3 regions of the Metabacillus sp. Hm71 genome follow, and region 1 is predicted to be linked to each of the others. Evidence: riboswitches for the same ligand, from Rfam matches in the RefSeq annotation. Region 1 holds a riboswitch; each other region holds the start of a gene.
The links. A riboswitch is a leader RNA that binds a small molecule or an ion and turns the genes downstream of it on or off. The one in region 1 is predicted to bind lysine.
Positions count from the first base shown of each region.

Region 2: linked by a shared signal. The riboswitch ahead of ACSVDH_RS23000 (amino acid permease) and the one ahead of ACSVDH_RS20860 (aspartate kinase) in region 1 are both predicted to bind lysine.
Region 3: linked by a shared signal. The riboswitch ahead of dapA (4-hydroxy-tetrahydrodipicolinate synthase) and the one ahead of ACSVDH_RS20860 (aspartate kinase) in region 1 are both predicted to bind lysine.

Region 1 covers NZ_CM200278.1:4,203,011-4,209,696, reverse strand. Annotated here, with positions in the region: gene ACSVDH_RS20875 (electron transfer flavoprotein subunit alpha/FixB family protein) at 1-843, shown strand, start outside; gene trxA (thioredoxin) at 1,002-1,316, shown strand; gene uvrC (excinuclease ABC subunit UvrC) at 1,540-3,312, shown strand; lysine riboswitch at 3,392-3,573, shown strand; gene ACSVDH_RS20860 (aspartate kinase) at 3,718-4,947, shown strand; gene ACSVDH_RS20855 (YslB family protein) at 5,006-5,467, opposite strand; gene ACSVDH_RS20850 (succinate dehydrogenase cytochrome b558 subunit) at 6,014-6,622, shown strand; gene sdhA (succinate dehydrogenase flavoprotein subunit) at 6,657-6,686, shown strand, end outside.
Region 2 covers NZ_CM200278.1:4,661,013-4,667,698, forward strand. Annotated here, with positions in the region: gene ACSVDH_RS22985 (small multi-drug export protein) at 1-184, shown strand, start outside; gene ACSVDH_RS22990 (sulfite exporter TauE/SafE family protein) at 894-1,658, shown strand; gene ACSVDH_RS22995 (cation:dicarboxylate symporter family transporter) at 1,814-3,064, opposite strand; gene ACSVDH_RS23000 (amino acid permease) at 3,180-4,598, opposite strand; lysine riboswitch at 4,844-5,025, opposite strand; gene kimA (potassium transporter KimA) at 5,263-6,686, opposite strand, start outside.
Region 3 covers NZ_CM200278.1:2,976,012-2,982,697, reverse strand. Annotated here, with positions in the region: gene abc-f (ribosomal protection-like ABC-F family protein) at 1-127, shown strand, start outside; gene ACSVDH_RS14470 (hypothetical protein) at 256-387, shown strand; gene ACSVDH_RS14465 (bifunctional metallophosphatase/5'-nucleotidase) at 668-2,437, shown strand; gene dapA (4-hydroxy-tetrahydrodipicolinate synthase) at 2,468-3,358, opposite strand; lysine riboswitch at 3,488-3,666, opposite strand; partial or broken gene ACSVDH_RS14455 (LLM class flavin-dependent oxidoreductase) at 3,953-4,606, shown strand; gene ACSVDH_RS14450 (SRPBCC family protein) at 4,699-5,133, shown strand; gene ACSVDH_RS14445 (anti-repressor SinI family protein) at 5,175-5,294, opposite strand; gene ACSVDH_RS14440 (chitobiase/beta-hexosaminidase C-terminal domain-containing protein) at 5,935-6,686, shown strand, end outside.

The DNA.
Region 1 (6,686 bases):
GCATCTTTATCAACAGAACTCATTCAATATGGTGCAGACCGGGTAGTAACGGTTGAAAATGATAAACTTCGAACGTATACACCTGATGGATATGCCCAAGCTCTTTTAGCTGTCATTCAAAATGAACATCCAGAAGGCATTGTATTCGGCCATACTGCGTTAGGGAAGGATTTATCACCAAAAATTGCAGCAAAATTAAACACAGGTTTGGTTTCTGATGCAACAGCTATCGAAGTGGCAGGAGGAAATGTCGTATTTACACGACCTATTTATTCAGGAAAAGCATTTGAAAAGAAAATTGTCACAGATGGCATCATATTTGCTACAATTCGTCCAAATAATATTGCTCCACTTCCAAAAGATGAAACGAGAAACGGAACATCCAGCTCCCTATCAGTAGATATTAAAGATTTACGAACCATTGTAAAAGAGGTTGTACGAAAAGCTTCTGAAGGGGTCGATTTATCAGAAGCAAAGGTAGTAATTGCTGGCGGACGCGGGGTCAAAAGTGAGGATGGCTTTAAGCCATTAAAGGAATTGGCCGAGGTGTTAGGTGGTGCTGTCGGAGCTTCGCGCGGAGCATGTGATGCTGATTACTGTGATTATTCATTGCAAATCGGGCAAACAGGTAAGGTCGTAACACCAGACTTATATATTGCTTGCGGTATCTCAGGAGCGATTCAGCATTTAGCTGGTATGTCAAATTCCAAAGTCATTGTAGCGATTAACAAGGATCCGGAAGCAAATATTTTTAAAGTTGCAGATTATGGAATCGTCGGTGATTTATTTGAAGTCGTTCCGCTCTTAACAGAGGAGTTTAAAAAACTTAAAATTCATACTTAATATGGGAGGCACGCAAATGCGTGCTTTTCGTATGATAAAAACAATGTTTCGATAGCGAAACATTGGGAAAAGTAATAGAGAAGCAAATTGTTAGCTTACTTCGATTGTGAGTGCTATACTTTAAACATATTTTACCCTACAAATTAGGAGGAATTACAATGGCAATAACAAATGTAACAGATCAAACATTTTCAAGTGAAACAAACGAAGGGGTCGTATTAGTAGACTTCTGGGCACCATGGTGCGGACCTTGTAAGATGATTGCTCCGGTTCTTGAAGAACTTGATTCAGATATGGGAGATAAAGTGAAAATCGTAAAAGTTGATGTCGACGAAAACCAAGAAACTGCAGGTAAATTCGGCGTAATGAGCATCCCGACTTTACTTGTCTTAAAAAACGGAGAAGTAGTTGACAAAGCCGTTGGCTACCAACCAAAAGAAGCATTAGCTGAAGTTTTAAACAAGCATGTATAAAAATGAGGATTGACTTTTGTCAGTCCTTTTTTTTATTCCTTAGGAAATCATTACTCGTAATTCGACTATTTAACATAGGACGAATGAGAGGAGACATGATAAAATAGTTGTAACAACAAATAGGCAGTAATCCGCCATGGTAAATTATCATTATACTGGGGGATTACTGCCTATTTAAGAGAAGTAAAAGTCTTAAACAAAATAGTTAGGAGAGTGTTTGCTAGTGAAGGAACAAATAAAGGAAAAGCTTGCACTTCTTCCTGATCAGCCAGGCTGCTATATCATGAAGGATCGCCAAGGAACCGTTATTTATGTCGGTAAGGCAAAAGTGCTTAAGAACCGGGTTCGTTCTTATTTTACAGGTTCCCATGATGGAAAAACACTGCGTTTAGTCAATGAAATTGTTGATTTTGAATATATTGTCACTTCCTCTAACTTAGAAGCCCTGATACTGGAGTTAAATCTCATTAAAAAATATGATCCAAAATATAATGTAATGTTGAAGGATGATAAAACATATCCGTTTATTCAAATTACAAATGAACGTCATCCGCGTTTACTTGTCACTAGAAAAGTAAAAAGAAATAAAGGGAAGTATTTCGGACCATATCCCAATGTACAATCTGCCCGTGAGACGATAAAATTGCTGGATCGACTGTACCCGTTAAGAAAATGCTCAACACTGCCTGATCGTGTTTGCCTTTATTATCATATGGGACAATGTCTTGCACCCTGTGTAAATGATGTATCAGAAGAAACAAACCGGCAAATGGTTGAGGAAATTACTAAGTTTTTAAATGGCGGATATAAAAAAATAAAAGAAGATTTAACTGAAAAAATGGTGAAGGCTTCTGAGGAATTAGAATTTGAGCGAGCAAAAGAATATCGGGACCAAATCCTGCATATAGAAGCAACAATGGAAAAGCAAAAAATGACGTTAAATGACCATGTGGACCGCGATGTATTCGGCTATGCTTATGATAAAGGCTGGATGTGTGTGCAAGTCTTTTTTATTCGTCAAGGTAAACTAATTGAACGTGATGTTTCCATGTTTCCGATTTATGACAGCCCAGAACAGGAGTTTTTAACCTTTTTAGGACAATTTTATTCAAAGGCCAATCATTTTGTGCCAAAGGAAATTTTACTGCCAGATAGTATTGAAGTGGATGTTGTTGAACAGCTATTGGATGTAAAAACACTCCAACCGAAGCGCGGCCAAAAGAAAGATTTAATTTTATTGGCACATAAGAATGCAAAAATAGCATTAAAAGAAAAGTTTCAGCTAATCGAAAGAGATGAGGAGAGAACGATTAAAGCTGTCGAAAATCTTGGGGATAAGCTGGGTATTCATACCCCCCACCGTATAGAAGCCTTTGATAACTCAAATATACAAGGAGCAGACCCTGTTTCAGCAATGGTTGTATTTGAAGATGGTAAGCCATCCAAAAAGCATTATCGTAAATATAAAATTAAAGGTGTTAAAGGCCCTGATGACTATGAATCGATGAGAGAGGTTGTAAGACGGCGTTATAGCCGTGTTCTAAAAGAAGAGCTTCCTTTACCAGATTTAGTGATTATTGATGGGGGGAAAGGACACTTAGCTGCGGCTCAAGATGTATTAGAAAACGAGCTGGGGATTGATATTCCCATTGCAGGTTTAGTGAAAGATGATAAGCATCGCACATCAGAGCTGATCATCGGCTCCCCGCCTGAAATGATTCAACTTGAAAGAAATAGTCAGGAATTTTATCTACTGCAAAGAATTCAAGATGAAGTCCATCGCTTTGCGATCACCTTTCATCGTCAGATACGTGGGAAAAATGCCTTCCATTCCGTTTTAGATGATATACCTGGTGTAGGGGAAAAAAGAAAGAAAGCACTGCTAAAGCATTTTGGTTCCTTAAAAAAAATGAAGGAAGCTGGCGTTGAAGAGTTTAGGGAAGCCGGTATGCCTGAAAGCATTGCTATGCAAATCATTGAAGCCTTAAAAGAGTAGGGAATGAATGATGCTTGCGTTTTTAAAAAAAGTTTGGTAATGTAATAAGTAATTTCATACTATGATCGTTAGTTTGTTAAATGATGGTAGAGGTGCGAACTTCAAGAGTAACCAGGTTGAGGAGGAATGGTCTCCAATGACAGCTGGTAAAAGGGGATGTTCGCCGAAGTGAGTAAGGCACCATTTGCTTTACTTGCTGGTTTTACATTTAATAGATGTAAAATTGTCAAGAAAGGGATTTCTTGGAGAGCTATCTCATTGTATAAAGACGAATTTTTTTCGTTTAGTTAGCAATGGGATGTTTTTGTCTCATTGCTTTTTTGTTTGTAAAAAATCATTTTATGGCTCTAACCTTCTAGCAGACATAATCCGATCATTGAAAAAAAACAGAAGGGTGAGGTAATTTTGGGTATTATTGTTCAAAAATTTGGTGGTACTTCTGTTGGCTCTGTTGAAAGAATTCTCAATGTAGCTAACCGTGTCATTCAAGAAAAAGAAAAAGGAAACGATGTAGTGGTTGTCGTCTCAGCGATGGGGAAATCTACAGATCAGCTTGTCGATCTGGCAAACCAAATTTCGGCAAAACCTAGTAAGCGGGAAATGGATATGCTACTCACTACAGGTGAACAAGTGACCATTTCTTTATTAGCAATGGCATTATTGGAAGAAGGATATGAGGCGATTTCTTTTACAGGATGGCAGGCAGGAATTGAAACAGAAGAACGCCATGGAAATGCAAGAATAACCAATATCAATCCAGATGTCATAAAAAAGGAATTGACTGCAGGGAAAATTGTAGTAGTGGCCGGCTTCCAAGGCGCATCAAATACTTTGCAAATTACCACTTTAGGCAGAGGCGGTTCTGATACAACAGCAGTAGCACTAGCAGCTGCTTTAAAAGCGGATCAATGCGATATATACACGGATGTAACAGGTGTATATACAACAGATCCACGATATGTAAAAGGTGCCAGAAAGCTTGACGCAATCTCATATGATGAAATGCTAGAGTTGGCAAATTTAGGTGCGGGAGTTTTACATCCGCGTGCGGTTGAGTTTGCGAAAAATTACAATATTCCATTAGAGGTTCGTTCAAGCATGGAAAATGAACGAGGAACGATCATAGAGGAGGAAGCAAAAATGGAGGAAAACCTAATTGTAAGAGGGATTGCGTTTGAGGATCAAGTAACAAGAGTGTCAGTTTTAGGACTGCCAAATGAATTAACAACACTATCTACGATTTTTTCAACATTAGCGAAGCATGGTTTGAATGTAGATATTATCATTCAGAATACGACAAGTGACAATAAAACAACGATTTCATTTTCGATTAAAACAGGCGATCTTGAGGATACGATTTCTATTCTTGAGCAACATAAGTCTGAGTTAAAATATGAACGAATTGAATCTGAATCAGGTCTTGCTAAAGTATCCATTGTCGGTTCAGGAATGGTTTCAAATCCTGGAGTTGCTGCTGAAATGTTCGCTGTCCTAGCTGAACAAGAAATTGAAGTGAAAATGGTTAGCACATCTGAGATTAAAGTATCTACAGTCATTTCCGGTGAGCATATGGTAACAGCGGTAGATATTCTTCACAGCGCCTTTGACCTTTCAAAAGTAACAGCAAGGGTATAACCAAATTAGGGCTGTCTCAAAATGGCATGACTCATTTTGAGACAGCATCATACTGCATTTAAAGTTTACGTTTGCTGCGTTTTCCGATGGTGACCTCATCAAGCAAATCTTTTTGGTCCCATTGTGCGATAAACATAACTTTGCCCGCACGTTTTTTGATTTGTTCATAGGTCTCAGTGATGTATTTGTTCATCAATTGCAACTGTTCGGCTATAAAACCAGCTTCCAGCTGAAACGTACAATCATCTGTTTTATTTAGTCTAATTGAAACGAGCTCTCCACTTAACTCAAATTCAACTTCATTTTTTTTATTATGTAGTAAAGTGAGATTTCCCCAACCTGCCGCTTCAAAAAAGTCTGCGAGCTCTTCGATTGATTGTACGGGATATTTACGAGCAATTCCTTTTCCAGCCCAATAGAGCATTTGCTGATGATCTTGTCCAAGAATATCTGGAAGCAGCACGTCTCTTAACAATTCCAAACTAAATGCTGGTACCTGAATTTCTTTTAATTCTTCCATTTTTACGAGTTCTAATTGTTTATTCACGGTATTCCCCTCTTTCTAAGCTTATTATATAACAAGTTCTGTACTGAAAAACATGTAATATTAAGTAAAATAGGTTTGTTTCAAATAAAAAAGCGGCAAAATCTATTTTTGATAGATTAAGTTTAGAAGGGGAGGGATAAATCAATTTTCGTTATCTCCTTACCGGGAGCCCAAACTTTATAATTTCTTGTATTTACATAGAGAATGTTGTTGGAGGACCACTATATTGATAAAATAAAATTAAATACGATAAGATTTGTCGAAAAATTAGAATTTATGAACACGTTTTCTTGACGCTCTTACTTTATGGGAGTAAAATGTATTTGTCACATTTAATCTGAATAGCTGGCAGAGGGTACATATATTGTCTGCCTGTTTACGCTCATTATTTTTTTCATATGGTCATTCGTATTTAAATTGATTAAAGTTTAACTTTATCAGGAAAAGATTAATGGGTGAACTTGAAGGCGTAGGTTTAAAAATTTGTAGGAGCATTATTGAAACTAGGGGGTAAGTTTAATGGCTGGAAACAGAGAGTTTGTGAATCGCAGACTGCACTCATTGCTAGGAGTAATTCCTGTAGGCCTCTTTTTAGTTCAGCACCTTGTTGTCAATCACTTTGCAACAAGAGGTGCAGAGGCATTTAACGAGGCAGCTCATTTTATGGAGATGCTTCCTTTTAGGTATCTGTTGGAAATTTTTGTTATTTTCCTTCCGCTTTTATACCATGCAATTTACGGAGTTTACATCGCTTTTACAGCTAAAAACAATGTAAGCAATTATGGTTTTCTGCGCAACTGGCTATTCATGCTTCAGCGTGTAACAGGTATTATTACCTTTATTTTTGTTGCATGGCATGTTTGGGAAACAAGAATAGCTGCTGCTTTTGGAGCGGAAGTAAACTATGATATGATGGCTTCCATTTTAAGCAGTCCTTTTATGCTAGCATTCTACTTAATTGGAGTTATTTCAACCATATTCCACTTTGCTAACGGATTATGGTCATTTGCTGTTAGCTGGGGAATTACTGTTACTCCTCGCTCACAAGTTATTTCCACTTATGTTACGCTGGCGATCTTTTTAGCGCTATCAATCGTGGGAGTTCGAGCAATATTTGCATTCGTGTAATTTTTAGCAATAGCTATTAAAAGGAGTGGGCTTAATGAGCAAAAGTAAAATAATCGTTGTCGGA
Region 2 (6,686 bases), 460 kb from region 1:
ACTTCCCGGTCTAGCTTTAGTAGCACCAGGGATAGTTGGAACAGACTTAGCAGCAATCTTGGCCCTAAGCTTCGGATCTTCTCGTCCTCGTGTTATCTCTTGGATGGCTATTAGTCTTGCACTATGGACCATTGCATTGACAGTTGGTTCTGTATATGGTTTCGGTTATATGGATTTGATATAATGATAGATTAACCATTGTTTTTAATGATAAGATCGCTATCTAAGCATATAGCGATCTTATCTTATTTCTCTTCCTACATGTGCAAGTGCACGTTTTTGATTCCTGATGGCAATCGCATCGCTTTCGCTGCGCTGCCGTTCAGGATCATTTCGGCTGCTTCCCTGCACAAATAGGGGTTTAGCCCTTGTCGAAAAAAACGTATGCTGTGTGATGTACAGTGCTTTTTATGTTTGCAAGGCACTTGTTCCTGCCATGAGTCCTACAACAACATTAATGAGAATTCCCACCCGCTCAATCATTTACCGCAATAGTTTAATCACTGATAAGTCTCCTTCTCACAAACTTGCACCCCTATTATACAATTCTTGCACAAATGAACATTTTTTAAAAATGTAATAGCGATTATAAAATCAATGAATATAATAGTTCGTAATGATACCGTAAGTCAAATTGAGAAAAATAAGACAATCTATCTTTCTTGTTTTACACTAACTCCCTTTTTTAAAAGAATTGTGTTTAAGCTTGTTGATGCTTCGAAAGTGAATAAGGAAACAAAAAGTACCTGCAGGAATAGAAAAAAACGTGAGGAGGCTTCCTGCCCCTAATGTTAAGAAAAAATTAGCTGAATAGTAAGAATTTTATTTACTAAATAACGCTAATAGGTTAAAATCAGATAAACATACTCGGATTTTGATCAGGAGGATACCAAATGAGTATTAGTATTATGATTATGGGATTAGCAGTTGGTATATTAGTAGGTTTAACAGGTGTTGGAGGCGCTGCTTTGTTAACTCCTCTTTTAATAGCTTTAGGGATTAATCCTACGATCGCAGTAGGAACTGACCTTGTTTATAATTCCATTACAAAATTATTTGGATTTGCTCAGCATTGGAGACAGAAAACCATTAATTTTAAAATGGTTAAATATTTAGCTTTTGGCAGTATTCCTAGTGCAGTGCTAGCGATCGGAACTCTTCATTTATTTCCAGCACTTCACCAGCACCAGGAAAAAATCATTACCCATGCTTTAGGATACGTTCTTACTTTAGTTGCTATATCGATATTGCTTCGAGTATTTTTCGATAAGAAAATTCGCCCTAACAAGTGGCAGAGCCTGCCATTAGAAAACAAAAAAGCCTTAACGATTTTCATTGGGGTCATCTTTGGATTCATCGTTGGCTTAACATCGATTGGCTCTGGATCTTTATTTGCAATTGCTATGCTTTATCTATACAAAATGAAGACATCTGAACTAGTTGGTACAGATATTGCACATGCCTTTTTACTTGTAACTGTGGCTGGAATATTAAATGCCGGATTTGGAAGTGTTGACTATTTGCTAACAGCTAACTTGCTAATCGGCTCAATCCCTGGAGTTATAGTAGGAAGCATGCTGGCTGCAAAAGTATCACCTAAACCACTACAAGCGGTCATGGCAACAATTATTCTCGTTAGTGGATTAAAGCTCATTTAAACAAAAGAACCTCTTCATCAAGAAGGGGTTCTTTGTTGTTCTTTACTATTTGACCTTTGTTACTCCAAGGCATTAGCCCGCCGGCAATTCCTAGGGTCGCCATAATGATGGAGAACTCACGTCTTGAGATAAAGGTTATTCCAATCATTATATCGTTATGCAATTTGCCTAGAAGGAGAAGTATTAGGTTTGAACTCGCCCTCCCACTTGGAGATAACCACTGCTGCCAGTGAGTTTCCTACGACATTCACTGCTGTTCTGGCCATATCTAAAATACGGTCAATCCCTGCAATGAAAGCTAAACCTTCAATCGGAATACCAACTGTACCTAAGGTAGCTAACAGCACAACAAATGACACACCTGGAACACCTGCTATACCTTTAGATGTGACCATTAGCACAAGCAGTAAAGAAATCTGTTGTGATAGCGATAAATCAATGCCATACATTTGCGCAATGAAAACAGCTGCTAATGCTTGATATAAAGTCGAACCGTCTAAATTAAACGAATAACCTGTAGGAATGACGAATGAGGAAATGGCTTTCGGACATCCGAATTTCTCCATTTTCTCCATAATTCTTGGCAATACTGCTTCAGAGCTGGCTGTTGAATAAGCTAATAGCAATTCATCCTTTATGATTCGGATAAAGTGAAAAATATTAACTCCTGCTAATTTCGCAACGAAACCTAGTACGACAATGATAAAAAACGCCATCGTTAAATAAACAGTAATCACTAATTTTCCTAGTGGTATAAGAGACTCTAAACCAAATTTTGAAATTGTTACCCCTATTAAAGCAAAAACACCAAAAGGAGCAAACTTCATAATTTGATTTGTCATGTAAAACATGGCGTCAGCTGTGCCTTGGAAAAAGGCAAGGACAGGTTTCCCCCTTTCTCCAATTGCTGTAAGAGCAAAACCGAATAGGACAGAGAAAAAGATAATCGCCAGCATATCGCCTTCAACAAATGATGTAAAGACATTACTTGGTACAATATGGACAAATGTTTCAGCGATGCCATGACTTTCTACATCCTCAGATGTTTCAACATAACTATTAATATCTGTTTTTTCAATGGCTCCCATATCCACACCTGCACCAGGCTGGAAGATGTTCGCAACTGCGAGACCTAATATGATGGCAATCGTCGTAATAATTTCAAAATAAAGTATGGTCTTGCCGCCTAAACGACCAAGCTTTTTTGTATCACCTACACTTGCAACACCAACGATAATACTTGAAATAACAATAGGTACCACAATCATTTTAATCAATCTTAAGAATATATCACCAATCGGTTGTAAGTATGACGCCACTTGTTCATTTCCATAAAAAATGGCTCCTACAATAATTCCGAGGATGAGTCCAATAAGAATTTGCCAAGCTAGCCCAATTCTTTTCAAATTGATTCCTCCTATCTAAATCTAGTTTACATCAATCCCAACTATTTATATTATATTAAATTTTATTTTTTCGCAAAAATAATAGACGCGATATTGGTTAATCTAAAATCGTTGGTTATTCGGCTTCATGACCAACTTGACTGTTAGTTTTTTTACGATTTACAAACGGATAAATAATAATACCTGCTAGAAATAATCCAATTCCCAACGAAAATGTCGTTAAATCTGAGATTCCTGATTTAATAACCCATACCGAATAGATAAGTGCTAAAACTGCAATCAAACCGTCGAACCATCTAGAACCTGCTATACGATCATATGTTTCTCCTTTTATCACAAGCTTTAAGAAGAATAACGCTGAAACAAAATAAGGAATAAGATAGGCCAGTGTTGCAGAAGTTGTCAAAAATGTATATGCCTCACTAATCGTACCTGAAATGACGGAAAGAATAAAAATTTGCGACATAGCATTTGTAACGGTTAAAGCACGAACCGGGCTTCCTTTCTTATTTACCTTGGCAAAAAAGCTTGGAAAAGTTCCTTTTTTTGCCGCTTGATAAGGCACTTCAGCACTTAGAAGGATCCAACCGATTGTCGAGCCAAGCAATGAAACAATCGCAAGGATGGCCATAACGGTTGCACCCATGTCGCCAATCATAACAGAAAGCGCATCTACGAATGGTTTGTCAGAAGCTTTTAATACCTCCTGCGGTAAAACGCCCATGATCAGTAATGTAATTCCTATATAGATCGTTAACGCGATAAACAAGCCAATAATAGTTGCGCGGCTGACATCGCGTTGAGATTTTGCCCGTCCAGATAAGATCACAGCAGACTCAATCCCAACAAATGCCCATAGGGTCGAAATCATCGCTAAATTGATTTGACTGGATAATCCATGTGTTTGTCCATTAGCATCTACAACAGGTGAATATAAATCTCCTAAATTTGAGGATTGAAATGCAAAAAGCGCTGCGACAATAAATAAAACAAAGCCAATAATTTTTGTAGAAGTTGCTACAACATTTACTTTTCCTCCAACATTTAGGTTCGTTACCAAAATGAAATGTGTTCCCCATAGTAACAGGGTACAAACAATAAATGTCACAAGTCTCCCTAATTCAACATCTTGGTTTCCAATTGTAAACAAAATGGATGGGTTGCTCATGATAGGAAAGAAAGTAGATAGATAGCCTGCAAAGCTTGTAATAATCGCAACGTTACTTATCCAATTTGCGATCCAATATCCCCAAACCATACCAAAACCGGCAACATTTCCCTTATTCTTTGATGCAAATAATTCACGTGCATAGCTTTGAGGCCCAGCTGTTAAATCAGGCCTGCGGATTGCTAACTTACCAAAGACAAGGGCAATCATCAAAACACCCAGCCCGGTAATGATCCATGCAAAGGTTACCCCTAAAGGACTTGCTGTCTGTGCAAGTGTGCTTGGAAGCATAAAGATGCCCGAGCCTACCATATTTCCAACTACTAAGGAGGTCAAAACTAAAAGCCCCCATTTTTTGTCTATCATAAGAATTCCTCCGAATTGATAAATTATATAAGAAAAGCGCAAGGCGCTAAGCATTCGGCGACAAGCATAAGGCAAATAGGAATAGAAGGTGTTCTTTACCTTCAATTCCTATTTGACTAGACCCTAGAGCCGATGGCGCCTGGAACTAGACACTAAAACTAGGTTAAAATATTATACTTACCTTTTTATAAAAAAAACGCATAGATTCATACTCTACGCGTTTTTCACAAAAAACCCGCTCCCTATCCCGTTATAGCTCTCCATAGAAACAATCTATGACAGTCCTGCACTTTTTCAGTGCAGTCCCAGCAGGAATAGATGTGTGGTCTATACTTGCTTCGGCAACAATTCCTTTTGTATCTCCTTCAACGATCCCACCAGATCTCAGTAAGAACTACTCTTAATTGTCGCAACCTCTACCTCACCGGGATAGCGATGAGGATTTTATCGATATTTAATTTACTAGATTTCGAGAATAGCAAATCATTTTCCGATGGTCAATCATTTGAAAAAAAGCTCTAATATTCTGTTTCTTCAGAATGATTCTCATTTTAAAAAATGAAAAACCTTCATATCCTTTAAGATAGAAGGTTTTTCGCTATTCCTTTTAGGTTGAACATTTTAATCAAGTAAGGTTAATGGAATAAGTTAACAGAAATGAATCCTATTCCTTTAGGTGATAAGGAACTGTAGTAACTACAACATCTTTCCTATACAAAAGGACAGCCCGAATTAACAAGCTTGACTGATTATGAAGAATATAGTGCCATCTTTTCTTCGGAATAAATTGCGGGATTAACACCGTAACCCGATAATTTGACTCATCTGCTTTATGTTCCACTGTATCAATAAATTTTGATAGCGGCTGGATGATGCTTCTGTAATATGAGTGTAATGTCACTAGCCGAATATCCGGCTGCCATTTTTCCCATTTCTGTTCAAAGGTTTTTTCATCCTTTCGTTCAAACGAAACATAAACAGCAATGATTTGGTCAGCATTTAAAGATTGCGCATAATTTAATGAATTCTCTACAACATGAGTAATTCCTGCGACTGGAACAATAATCACATTTCCCTCAATTGGTTTAACTGGTTCACATGTTGTGATTCTTAATTGGTTTCCTACTGCGTCATAGTGCTTTTTCACCCGATGAAAAATGAACACAAGAATTGGCAGGAAAACCAACACAGACCACACCTGGCCAAATTTAGTGATAAAGAACGTCATCATAACTAAAAAGCTAATGAATGCCCCGACAAAGTTAATTGTCAGCTTTACCACCCAGCCATCAGGCTTTTCACGAATCCATTTAACCAGCATCCCTGTTTGAGATAAGGTAAATGGTATGAATACACCAACTGCATAGAGCGGAATTAATTGCTCAGTATGTCCTCTAAAGGCGATAATCAAAAGAATGGAAGCCACTCCAAGAAATATGATACCATTAGAATACCCTAAGCGATCTCCTCTAATGGTAAACATTCTTGCCAAATATTTATCCTTTGCAAGATTAAAAGCCAATAGAGGGAAAGCAGAATAACCGGTATTTGCCGCTAGAATAAGAATCATAGCTGTTGTTCCTTGAATGAAGAAATACATGAAATTCCTTCCAAATGTTTCTGATGCTATTTGTGAAACAACCGTTTCCTCTGCTTTTGGCGTTATGCCATAATAATAGGCTAAATACACAATACCTGAAAATAATATCGCGAGCAATACCCCCATTGCTGTCAGTGTTTTCGCTGCATTATTCGGAGCTGGGTCCTTAAAATTGGGGATCGCATTCGAAATCGCTTCTACACCAGTTAAAGCAGAACAACCTGACGCAAATGCTCTAAGCAGCAAAAACAAGGTTATACCAGTAACCGGCGAACCAACAGGTGCATGAAGCTCTGGTGAGACATGACCAGTCACAATCTGATATAAGCCTACTCCAATTAAGACAAACAAAGCGAAAACAAATAAGTAAACTGGATAGGCTAAAAAGGAAGCTGATTCAGTAACCCCTCTTAAATTCAAGATAGTTAAAAACACAACAAGTAAACACGCAATGATGACATTGTATGAATGTAAGGCTGGAAAAGCGG
Region 3 (6,686 bases), 1.2 Mb from region 1:
AACAAAAATCACAGAGCTACTAGGAAAAATCGGTTATCTGTCGGCGGGTACTGAAGAATATGACCGAATAGATAAAGAACTAGTGACGTATATGGATAGAAAGCGAAATTTGCAGAGCATGTTATGACTTTCTAAAATGAAAGGGGAATCGATACATGATTCCCCATTTTAGCTCAATACTACTCTTAAAAAGTGCAATACATGTATCCTCACTAGCACGAGGATACTAATGGAAGGAAGGGAGGGATTATTCGAATGAAAAAACAAGGAATTCCAGAGCAGCAAATCAACTTTACAGGTAATGTGGATCAAGCTCTTGACGAAACGATGAATACGAAGCAACATGCTCAAAAGAAACAAACTGATCAGAAGCAGCAAAATCGATAAGCTGGTAACTTGTGATAAATATTACATGTGACCCATAATGGAAATCCATATCATAGCAATGGATTTCCTTTTTATTTTCCGTTCGGATAAAAATACTAATCATAAAACGTATGGTAAAAAAATGAATGGAAATAGGACACTGCTACTAAGTGTCTACTCGCTTATCACCTTGATAAGCTATTAACCGACCTGAAAATTCAAGTATGAAATCAACCAAAATTCAAAAAATAACAATAGAAATTAAATATTGTACGAGCTTCAATCATACACGGAGGACCCGATGAAAAAATATCTATACACTATATTACTAACCCTCTCATTTTTTACTTTATTTGGCTTCAATGCTTTTAACCGTACAATAGACAATCAACAAAAAAATAAAAACCTAGCAAATATTGATTTAAAAACTAGCCAATCCTCCCAACAAGTCAATCAACAATATCAAGCCTCAAAAACTTATAACGACAATGAACAGGGCCTTTCAAAAAATTATCATGGCCATATCGAACGACGTCCCGAGCTGCCACTCAATCGCAATAAAGAGAAAGAAAACCCGCAATACAAGCAAATCCAGCTACTTGGGATTAATGATTTGCACGGTCAATTAAATGTCACCAGACAAGTCAATGGCAAGCCTGCAGGACGTGCGGATTATCTTGCAGCCTATTTATTGCAGCGTGCTCACGAAAATAAAAACACATTATTCGTACATGTTGGTGATATGATTGGAGCCAGTCCGCCGATTTCCTTATTACTGCAGGATGAGCCAACAATTGAATTTTTAAATACAATAAACATTACAATTGGAACAGTTGGAAATCATGAATTTGATAAAGGAATAACAGAGCTGCTGCGGCTGATTAATGGAAGAAAACATGAAGCAACAGGGGATTTTGCTGGTTCTCAATTTCCGTGGGTAGCGGCAAATGTGATTGATAAAAAAACAGGTAAAACCATTCTCCCTCCATATAAAATTTTAAAAAACAATGGGATGAAGCTTGGATTTATCGGAGTTGTAACAACAGACACGCCAAGCTTAGTTGTACCAAGCGGTGTGGAAGGAATTACATTTCTTGATGAAGCAGAATCCATAAACAAGGCTGCTGCAGAGTTAAAAGAACAAGGTGTTAAAGCAATTATCGTCCTTGCACATAACCCTGGAACATCAAAGGATAATGGCGAGCAAGCAACAGGAGAAATCGTTAATATAGCAAAAACGGTTGATGATGAAGTCGATATTATTTTTGGCGGTCATAATCATGCCTATTTAAATGCTTTTGTTGATGGAAAACTATTGGTTCAATCTTATTCATATGGTACAGCTTTTTCTGATGTTGATATTGAAATAGATCCGCAAACAGGTGACATTGTTGGGAAGCGATCTGAAATTGTTACGGTTTACCAAGAAGGGATCTCGCCACACCCTGAGACAAAGCAGATGATTGAGAAATATGAAGAGAAAATAGAACCGATTGTAAGTCGTGTCATCGGGACAGCTGAAACTTCGATCACAGCTGCGCAAAATGAAAACGGCGAATCTGCATTGGGCAATTTCATTGCAGATGCCCAGCGCGAGGCAATGAAGGCGGATATTGCATTAATGAACCCAGGAGGAATCAGGGCAGACTTGGATGCTGGAGAAGTGACATGGGGGCAATTATATGTTGTCCAACCCTTTAAAAACAATTTAATTAAAATGAGTTTAACAGGGCAACAAATTCAAAAGATATTGAATCAACAATGGCAAGCAAGCAGGACGAAAATGCTCCAAATCTCTGGGTTCACGTATACTTGGGATGCGAACCAGCCTGCAGGAGCTAAAATCATTTCCATGCAGCTGCCTGATAGATCAGATATGGATCCCAACAAAAGCTACACAGTTGTTGCCAATGCTTTCTTAGCTGGAGGAGGGGACAACTTTACAGGCTTCCGTAAAGGGAAAAATCGAAAAACTGGAGCAGTTGATGTAGATGCACTTGTTGATTATATCAAATCAATGAAACATCCGTTTGTTGCACAAATCGAGGGGAGAATTCAACAAATTAACTAATAGAGGGTGAATTATTTCACCCTCTACATCCTACTTTACAATCGTCACCAATTTACTAGCTTCTAATGTCTCTATCAGCACTGCTTTTTCACCATTGTTCAAAGGAATCATGGGTAAGCGAACCCCGCCAACATTGACACCAATCATATTTAATGCCTCTTTGACCGGCGTTGGGTTTGGCGCTGCAAATAATGCGTTCATAACCGGGAGCAGCTTGCGATGCAAGGATGCCGCTTGCTGAACATCACCATTTTTAAAATGATTGATCATTTCCTGCATCTCATTGCCGATGATGTGGGAAGCAACCGAGACAATACCAGTTCCGCCGATGGATAAAACAGGAAGCGTTAAGCCGTCATCTCCACTATACAGCGTAAAATTTTCAGGAGTTTTGCTAATGATCTCTGCCATCGCATCTAAATCACCGCTCGCTTCCTTTATTGAGACAATATTATCAATGTTAGAAAGAAGAACAATGGTATCAACAGACAGATTCACTACACTTCGTCCAGGAATATTATAAAGCATGACCGGCAAGGATGTTGCTTCAGCAATTGCTTTGAAATGTTGGTACAATCCTTCCTGTGATGGCTTGTTATAATAAGGAGTCACAAGCATAATCCCATCGACTCCTGCTTCCTCCGCAAGTCTCGTTAAGCTGATCGATGCCTTCGTATTATTAGATCCAGTTCCTGCGATTACCGGCACTTTTTTATTTACGACCTTTACAACAAACTTGAAAAACTCGACTTTTTCCTCGGTTGTTAACGTAGGTGACTCACCAGTTGTACCTGTTATCACAAGTCCATCAGTTCCATTTTCAATTAAATAATTAACTAATTGTTCTGTTGCGTTAAAATCTACCTCGCCATTTTGATCAAACGGGGTAACCATTGCTGTTAGTACTTGCCCGAAATTCATAGCTTCACACCCTTTATCGTATTTTTATAAGGATAGGTGTTTAGAGCCATTCAAAAAGAAACGCAAAAAAGCAGCAACGAGGGGAATCGCTGCTGCAGTAGAGACAATATCAAGAAATATCGTTTCCGTGCGTAAGATAGCCCTCCATATAGTGACCTATATGACAGTTCTGTATTTATTCAATAACAGAACCAGCTTCAAGAACATGAGATTCTTTCTGCTTCGGCAAATTCCCCTTTCCACAATCATCACAGGATCTCATTCTCCTCAGAATGTGTACTCATGAACTTTGCACCTCTATCCTCACTTCAAAAAGTATTGAAATAAGAAAAATTTAATTATTGGTAATATATCATGAACTTCCTTCTCTTACAAGGATTTTCTGTTAAGAAGTCCATAATAATTGTAAAAGAATAGTAAAGAGTTAAACGAAAGGAAGAGATCATAAGGGCTCCGTAGTGTGCATATTTCCAAGGAGTTAAACCTTTGTTTTGTCAGGATGAATCAGGTAAGATGGTGATAAAGTCTATTAAGCAATGAATAAAACAAATACATATAAAGGGGGCTATTAGTGGAGATAGGAATAGGTACTTGCTCGAGTTATTATTAAAAATTCGTGAATCTGAAAAAGTGACCTGGAAAGGCGGGCATCGCCCGGCCATTTAAAATTTAGGCGTGTACCCGCGGCCTGTTCAACATCCTCTTCCCGTATGGATCGGCAGCGGCGGTAATACGGAATCAATTATCCGTACAGGTCTCTTAGGATTGCCGTTAGTTCTTGCCATTATCTGACCGGCACAGTTTGCGCCGCTCGTCCAGCTTTATAAAAAGGCCGCTAAACACGCTGGGCATGAGCCATCAAAGCTCCCAGTAGCATCTCATTCACATGGCTTCATGGCCGAGGACACTGAAACAGCTGCCGACAAGTTTTTCCCGTCGACCCAGCAGGTCATGAACATATTAGGAAAAGAGCGCGGGTGGGGGCAATATGACCGCTCAAGCTTTGAGGCCGCTCGTAGCTTTGATGGAGCGTTGTATGTAGGCGACCCAAAGACGGTTGCCGTTGCCGCTAAAATCATTCACCTTCGCAAAAACGTAGGGATCACACGCATTATGCTGCATGTACCCGTTGGCTCGATGCCGCATAATGAAGTGATGAGAGCAATCGAGCTATTAGGAAAAAAAGTTGCGCCAATCGTACGTAAAGAAATTTCCAAGCGGAAAGAAGAGAGCATCGAGAAATTTTAAGAGATTATATTTTTGACATAAAGGTATAAACCATTCAAATTAGGGTAACCACTTTGATGTTTTTATTACATAGAAAGAGAGCGGATGAACATATGAACAATATCACAACCTTTACTATTAACAAACCTGCTAATGAAGTATTTGAAGCCTTCGTCGACCCTTCAAAAATTGGTAACTTTTGGTTCTCAGCAAGCTCTGAAAGATGGGAGCCAGGTAAAACCATTACTTTGGTCTATGATATTTATCAAGCAGAAGCACAAATAGACATTGTTGCGGTTGAGGAAAATAAACAAATCGTGTTCAAGTGGGGACAGGCTGAGGAGGAACATGTTGTTACAATATTACTGAATGAGATCGATCATTCAAGAACCATAATTGAAATTACAGAAGAAGGGTTTAATGAAAATGACCCAGAGTTACTGCAAAAGATGCTAGATAATAAAGAAGGCTGGGTATTTATGCTGACTTGTTTAAAGGGGTATTTAGAATTTGGAGTGTCTGGATTAAGATCAGGATTAGCTAAATAATCACAAATATTGGACCTGTTTATTTGATGAGAAAAAAAGACTTATGTAAGTCTCTGAGGATTGTGAAAGAAATTTTGAATTTGATCAGCAGTTATGCCAATTTCTAATGCTTGTAAAATTAATTCTACCCATTCTTCATCAAGACTTTCATATGTACGCATAGATAGATTCTCCTAACCTTCTTTAAGGACTAAGTTCTTAATCATTATTATTAAGTACTAGCAAAAAAAGATCAATATTTTTTGTTCGACAAAAAATATTGATCTTTTTTAATAGGTCATTACATGATTCGGCAATCCCTAATCAGCTGGTTCTTCCAAACTTTCATTTCAATCGTTTTGAGTATGGATTCCTCCCTATGTTAAGTTTTTAAAACCCTTCACTCATTCCTTTTCCAAACAACCTCTTAAAAGAATATTTTCGTTATAACCTCTGACAACGGCAGGATGTTTTGCCTTGTATATCAGCGCTATTTCTTTTGCAAGAAGGATTGTTTCCTAAATAAAGAAAGAATCACTTCATACCATCTTTTGCTTTTTTTACAAAATATTAATAAAAAATGGATTTTCAATTAATATTTGATTCTTAAAATACAATTAAAAGCACACAAAAATAATTAAAACAATATTATTTCGTGTGCTTTTTTGTGACTTTTAGGAGGTGGGAGTAAATAGTAATGATCATTTTGTTATTATAGCTGGTATTCACAAGCTAAATTGGTAAGGAAAAAGGCGGTTGTGCATATAGAAATTTGCAAGTTGTAAGTTCTTATTGGAAAACTATTTTATAGGAGGAATCATTTTGATATTAACAAGGAACTTCTTACCCATACTTATTGCAATTGCTGTCGTCTTTTCAGCTTTACTAACCTCAAATATTACTTATGCTAACGAGAAGGTTGAGATTGTAGAAACACCTAAAGCTTCAGAGCCTAGTGGCCGCTATGATCATACAAAGGTCGTATCACTCAGTACGGAAACGAAAAATGCTGATATCTACTATACTCTTGACGGAACTTTACCAAATAAAAATAGCAAAAAATATAAAAAGAATAAGCCTATAATTATTAATGAAACAACAAATCTAAGTGTTATTGCTATAAAAAAAGGTGCATCTAGTAAACCTGCAACCTTTTCATACATCATAAAGACCAAAGAAAAACCATTGCTTCAATTTGTCGCCATGTCCGATGTGCATGTTGGTGCACATGAAACAGCTGATGCAAGATATGCAAGTTTTTTTGATACAATTGCGTCAATCTTCCCGCAACCGGATGCCATCTTGTCAGTCGGAGATATGATAAATGACAATGGTTTTGATAAACCGAATGATCATAAAATGGTAAAAGAAATATTTCTAGATAACCTAAAAAGAAAAAAGATGACGGATACAAAAGTACAATTGGCTATCGGAAACCATGATGCAAGTGTTGCGAAAATACAAGAGCACTACCCGGCTGAATGGTTTACAAGTCAAAAGAATGGATACTATGAAACTCAAATTGGCGGGTACCCTTTCTTCTTTTTAAATGGCAATAATTACAATTCAGATCT